DNA from 2 places in the Pseudoalteromonas sp. MMG005 genome. Region 1 is predicted to be linked to the other one. Evidence: predicted binding sites of a transcription regulator. Region 1 holds the regulator's gene; the other holds the start of a gene.

Region 1 (3,430 bases):
GCATCATCGGTGTTAAAGTTTGGATCTTCAAAGGCGAAGTAATTGGTGGTTTACCACTAGTTCAAGAGCAAGAGAAGCCAGCTAAACGTGCACCGAAGAAAGCCAAAAAAAGTGCTAAGTAAGGGGTAGCGATTAATGTTACAGCCAAAACGTACAAAATTCCGTAAAATGCATAAAGGTCGCAACCGCGGTCTTGCTACAAGCGGAAACAAAGTAAGCTTCGGTTCTTTCGGTTTGAAAGCAACTGGCCGTGGTCGTATGACTGCACGTCAAATTGAAGCAGCTCGTCGTGCTATGACACGTCACGTAAAGCGTCAAGGTAAAATCTGGATCCGTGTGTTCCCAGACAAGCCAATCACAAACAAACCGCTTGAAGTTCGTATGGGTAAAGGTAAAGGCTCTGTTGAGTACTGGGTTGCAGAAATCCAGCCAGGCAAAGTACTTTATGAGATGGAAGGTGTGCCAGAAGAGCTTGCTCGTGAAGCATTCAACCTTGCAGCTCGTAAATTACCTTTCAAAACAACATTTGTAACTCGGACGGTAATGTGATGAAAGCTAGCGAACTTAAAGACAAAAGCGTTGAAGAGCTTAATGCTGAACTTCTTGAGCTTCTTCGTGAGCAGTTTAACCTGCGCATGCAAACAAGCACTGGTCAGCTAGCTCAGACTCACGAGTTAAGAAAAGTACGTCGCAGTATTGCGCGTGTTAAAACGGTTATCAACCAGAAGGCAGGTGCATAATGACTGATAAAATCCGTACTCTTCAAGGTCGTGTGATCAGCGATAAGATGGAAAAGTCTATTGTTGTAGGTATCGAACGTCAGGTTAAGCACCCGATCTACGGTAAATACATCAAGCGTACAACTAAGTTGCACGTACATGACGAGAGCAATACAGCTAAAGCAGGCGACACAGTTACTATTCGTGAATGTGCTCCTATCTCTAAGAATAAATCTTGGACTTTAGTAGACGTTATTGCACGTCCTAAGCAAGCTTAATTTTAGTTTTAAACTAATTTAAGATTTGTCTTTGAAAGCCCCGGCCTTTGGCTGGGGCTTTTGTTTTTGTAGGCCCGTATAAATTCATCTATATTTTTACTAACCTCAGCATGCTGATATTGCTTAGCAATAGCCATTTCATTGTACTATTTCACGATACCCGCACAGTCGTTTATATCACTTCTATTTTACTCTGCTATGTATAGACTTGCGCTGTTATACGAATTACAGAGCGCGTTTTAGGCAACGTGCTTTTGCCATATGTGGTCGATGAAGATAGGTTTTCTGATGTAAAGTGATGTGTAATAACAAGTGTATTGAATTAATAAGCGTATATTGTAATTAAGAATGAGGTTAATGGGTTTAATTACTGCGGCGATACGGTTATTTCGGGTAGTAAGTTAAAGGATATCATCGGGTATAAAAACAAGAATAGGAAGCCCACGACGGGGCTTCATATTGACTATTCTTCATCAATGATAGGCACTTCTAACCCCATAGACTCCATAATTTGACGCACTTCTTCAGGTACTTTTTCTGGATTATCTTTTCGTAAATCTTCATCGTTTGGCAAAGGTTGCCCAGTAAATGCATGTAAAAATGCTTCACACAGTAGCTCGCTATTGGTTGCATGACGTAAATTATTAACTTGTCGGCGAGTACGCTCGTCAGTTAACACTTTCAATACATTCAACGGGATTGATACAGTGATCTTTTTTACTTGTTCAGACTTTTTACCGTGTTCTGCATACGGGTGAACATATTCACCATTCCATTTAGCCATAATGTTGTTGTTGCCTTTATTGTGTAGTGCCTATCCGACGGAACTATGTACTTACTGGTTGTCATTATATGACATTGTTTGTGATGGTCTAGGCAAAAGCCCCTTTACTTGCCATAGTAAGTGCTTCGTTCGATCGTATTCGCGATCATTTTTTTGAAGTGGCGAAATTTTATCGGTTTAAATAAGATAGTCAAATACTAAGTAAATAGCCATTTAGCAGTATAAATGTTTTGACTTCTAGTATTTATTAATCTAACCTTTTAGACGTCTAAACATCCAACTATCTAGGTGATGATATGAGTGAACGTAATAAATCAACCATCGCAGTACGCCATGGCATAGAAGCAGACAAGCACCATGGTGCGGTCGTACCGCCGTTATACCTATCAACTACGTACTCATTTGCAGATTTTGATACCAAACGAGATTATGATTATGGTCGCAGTGGTAACCCTAATCGAGATATTTTAGCTGAAACATTAGCTCAGCTAGAAGGCGGAGAAAGAGGCATTATTACCGCAACGGGTATGTCTGCTGTTCACTTAGTGACGCAACTATTAAATAGCGATGATACGTTGGTGATCCCCCATGACTGTTATGGCGGCAGTTATCGTTTATTCACATCATTGCAAAAGCGTGGCTTATTAAACCTTGTAGTACTTGATTTAACACAGTCTGAAAGCTATCAGCAAATTTTAGATATAAAGCCAAAAGTGGTATGGATTGAGACACCGAGCAACCCTATTCTTCGCCTGACAGACATAGAAGCTGTGGTGAAAACCGCTAAGCAAGCAGGTGCACTAGTTGCTGCAGATAACACTTTTTTGTCACCGGCATTACAAAACCCCATTAAGTTTGGTGTAGACATTGTGGTTCACTCAACCACTAAATATATTAATGGTCATTCAGACGTGGTCGGTGGTGCCGTGATCGCACGTACTGCGGAACTGGGTGAGGAGCTAGCATGGTGGGCAAATAACATTGGCATTACGGGCGCGCCCTTTGATAGCTATTTAACGCTTCGTGGCTTACGAACGCTGAATGTACGTTTAAAGCAGCATCAAGAAAATGCCTTGGCGATTGCCAAATACTTAGAGCAATCGGACTATGTGAGTCAAGTGTATTACCCTGGTTTAGAATCTCATCCACAACATGAATTGGCCAAAAAGCAGCAAGCTGGCTTCGGTGGCATGGTGAGCTTTGACATAAAAGGCGGGTTAAATGACTCTGCTGCATTCTTGACCTCTTTAAAAGAGTTTTCATTGGCGGAATCACTGGGTGGTGTAGAGAGCTTAATTTGTCATCCTGCGACCATGACGCATGCGGGTATGGATGCGACAGCTCGTCTTGAAGCGGGCGTAGGAGATACGCTGATTCGAATTTCTGTGGGTATTGAAGAACTAGATGACTTGGTGGCTGATCTAGAGCAAGCGTTTAAACGCACTACACCAGGTCAAAGCACAGGATCTGATGAGGCAAAAACTTTTAAATTAACACCGGCTCATACGGTTTTGTGGTAGAAAAATGACAAGAGTAGTACATAAATTCGGTGGCTCAAGCTTAAGCTCTGCGTCACGCTATCAAGCCGTTGCGCAAATAATACTTGGGCATTGTAAAAGTGGTGATTGTGTGGTGGTTTCTGCGGCGGG
Region 2 (3,430 bases), on a different contig from region 1:
TATGAGATCTGCCCCACCTTCAATAAGGGCGAGCGTTGACTCGACATACGCTGCAACTAATTTGTCAAAGGTGATATTACGATAACCCGGATCGTTAACGTCTGGTGAAATTGAACATGTTTTTGAAGTCGGCCCTAGTACACCTGCAACATAACGCGGTTTATTGGGGTTTTGTGCTGTAAACTCATCACACACCGCTCTTGCCAATTTAGCCGACTCTATATTAATTTCACGACTAAGACTTGCCATCTCGTAATCATCCATCGAAATAGTCGTGGCATTAAATGTATTGGTTTCAATAATATCTGCACCAGCAGCTAAAAACTGGCTGTGTATATCTCTGATCACATCAGGCTTAGTCAGGCTTAATAAATCGTTATTACCTTTGATCAACACATGCCAATCTTTAAAGCGCTCACCACGATAGTCTTGTTCCTCAAATTTGAATTCTTGGATCATGGTCCCCATTGCACCATCAAGGATCAAAATACGATTTTTCATCGCCTCGGCTAAAGCGATACTTTTATTCTGCGGTAAATTATTCGGCATAGTTGTTAGTCCTTACATCTTGGCTAACGAGATTAATATCATACGGTGTGGTTTGGTAAACATAGTAGTTTAACCAATTTGAGAATAACAAAAAGGCATGGCTTTGCCACGTTTTTGAAGGTGTTTTATCTGCATTGTTATCTGGAAAATATCCTTCAGGCATTGCGGCATCAGGGCCTTTTTCGAGGTCACGCCTATATTCTTTTTGCAGTGTATCTGCATCATATTCAGGATGACCCGTTAAGTACACTTGACTTCCAGATTGGTTTTTAACCAAATACGCACCAACCCTTTCTGAGCCAGCCAACGTAATGAGATCCTCAGTTTGGCGTATTTTCTCTTCATCTATGTGGCCATACCGTGAGTGTGGTACGACAAACTCATCGTCAAAACCTCGGGTCAACGCACCATGTTCAAAATAACAACGATGTTTAAACACCCCACAGAGTTTATTCTTTTTCAGCGTTCGCTTTAAACCATGATGATGAAATAGCCCTGCATGAGCTGCCCAACACGAGAACAACGTCGATGTCACATGACCTTCGGCCCAATCAAAAAATACTTGTAGTTCATTCCAATACGTTACGTCTTCATATTCAAGATGCGCGAGGGGTGCACCAGTCACAATTAAAGCATCATAATTTTGATTCTTCACATCTGAAAAATAACGATAAAACATATCTAGGTGTTGCTCTGAGTTTTCAGAGCTGCGGTGCGTATCTAAACGCAATAGGTCAACATTAACTTGTAAAGGAGAGTTGGCCAATAAACGAATAAACTGTACTTCGGTTTCTACCTTGTTAGGCATCAAGTTTAGAATTGCCAACCGCATAGGTCTAATTTCTTGCGACTTCGCACGACTTTTTGGCATTACAAACACGTTTTCTTGACGCAATTGCACAATAGCAGGTAATTCGTCTTTGACGGTGATCGGCACACGCTTCTCCTGAGTTTAAGATACCTTGTTATTATGACCACAACCACAGAAATTTCAACCTCTAGATGTACAGACGTCTAAACATTTATACTTTATTTGATTGTTTCTTTGCCTGAAGTTGTAATAATCAAAAAAAATGACAAACAATTCAGTAAATATAAGGACAACAGATGTTGAGTGTGGGATTAGGAGAAATTGCAGCTATCAGTGCTGCAATGGTATGGGCAAGTTCAACAGTCATCTACAAGCGTTTTAGTCACTCTTTATCACCGCTAGAATTAAACATAAGTAAAGGCGTAATGGCCTGCACCATGATGTGTATTAGCCTAGTGCTACTGCAAGATAGTGCCATACCCAGTGAAATAAATGCATGGATATGGTTAGTTGCCAGTGGCGTAATTGGAATTGCAGTGGGAGATAGTGCGTATTTTGCAGCCCTGAGAAATATAGGTCCAGCAAGAACATTAGTGATTGAATCTATGGCACCCGCCATCACTGGCATACTCAACATTTTAATACTAGGCACCTATTTAAATGCCATGGCATGGACCGGTATTATTGTTACCACAATGGGCGTCATCTTAGCGATTAAACCACGTATAAAATTGCCTCCTCTTGATAAGAAAAAATACAAAATTGGGGTGTGCTTTGCGCTACTGGCGGCCGCGTGTCAAGCAGCCGGAATGGTCATGTCTAAGGCAGGAATGGCAGATGAGGCAACGAGCAGTTTATGGGCAGCTATGATCCGTTTATTTTCAGGCACCATGACAGTTGCTATGCTGGTTGTATTTTTGAAGGATCACAGCATTAATCAAGCTGTGAAGCTGAGCGGGATCAGTAATAAGAAATGGCTGATCGTTGCGGTATTCTTTGGCACTTTTATCGGCCTATGGTTACAACTTGGTGCGGTCAAATATACCGACCCAGCTATCGCGCAAACTCTGCTAGCCACCGCACCGTTAATGGTCATGACATTGGCTTTGATAAAAAAAGAAGTGATCACTCGAAATATGATTATAGGCGGGGTATTCGCGTTCTTTGGTGTGGCTGTATTATTAAGTGCATAATTATTAAGTACGCAGTTATTAAGTACATAATTACTAGGTACATAATTTTGCGCTGAACATATTAACTCTCACAGCACGATATACAAAAATGTAGGAAGGAGGCCAGAGCCCGCTTTTGCAAGCGAGGATAGCCCATATGGAGAAAGGAGTGTCTAGGTAGGGTTATAGAAGAAGGTTATTTGCTTTACAAAAAATGTCATAAAGCATCATAATTTAGATACAAAAAATGCTTAACATTGCGTTCAGCCTTTTTGCTGTTGAGTAATTTATGAGGGCTTATTGGCCTAAAAAGAGTGATTTTTAGCAACCTACCCGGTTGTTTTTTGCATAAAAAAACAGTTAAAAATTAATAGTTAGTGAACATGCAAACTAATACTTGCCCAAAGCCGTGCTAACTAACCTCAGCTCTGGATAAGCGAATTTGCCCAATAAAGCTATTTTTCTCACTCTCGGCGTTGCTTTCATTTGTCATAGCCCGCTATTACTGTATAAAAGCGCCTTGATATTGAACAAAATATCATCATTGGATTGGACGTAAGTTTGTTTTCAAAACATTTTCTATTCCAAAACCCTTATCCAAACCTGAGGTTAACTAAATATATTCAGTTAGCACGGGATTTATTCTGTAGAGTCCAGCAGAGCTGATTAGCGACGAACTTGCTCGCACAATAAATAAGATGCGAATCCTTCACTATTGATGATGTGATCGACCTCACTGACATACCATTTACCATCTGCTAATGTGTCAGTGTTGAGTATATTCACCACCGCACCTGCGCCAATGGCAGGATCGCCTATCACCTTGGCTCTAATTGACTTAGCTGCGCGATTAAGTCTTCCATGTTTAGCCATCGCTGCTTGTGTTGCATATGCTTCA

What was found. The regulator MetJ, encoded in region 1, represses methionine synthesis genes. The targets are predictions, from matches to a motif close to TAGACGTCTAGACGTCTA.
Region 2: a site for MetJ is predicted at 1,557-1,574, ahead of metA (homoserine O-succinyltransferase). Genes of this name have one in related genera too.

Annotation. Positions count from the first base shown of each region.
Region 1 is NZ_JAGJEK010000001.1:407,299-410,728, reverse strand. Features, by position in the region: gene rpsC (30S ribosomal protein S3) at 1-122, shown strand, start outside; gene rplP (50S ribosomal protein L16) at 136-549, shown strand; gene rpmC (50S ribosomal protein L29) at 549-740, shown strand; gene rpsQ (30S ribosomal protein S17) at 740-997, shown strand; gene metJ (met regulon transcriptional regulator MetJ) at 1,461-1,781, opposite strand; gene metB (cystathionine gamma-synthase) at 2,078-3,301, shown strand; gene metL (bifunctional aspartate kinase/homoserine dehydrogenase II) at 3,306-3,430, shown strand, end outside.
Region 2 is NZ_JAGJEK010000005.1:76,072-79,501, reverse strand. Features, by position in the region: gene J8M01_RS05520 (homocysteine S-methyltransferase family protein) at 1-549, opposite strand, end outside; gene metA (homoserine O-succinyltransferase) at 539-1,486, opposite strand; gene J8M01_RS05510 (DMT family transporter) at 1,657-2,553, shown strand; gene J8M01_RS05505 (contractile injection system protein, VgrG/Pvc8 family) at 3,199-3,430, opposite strand, start outside.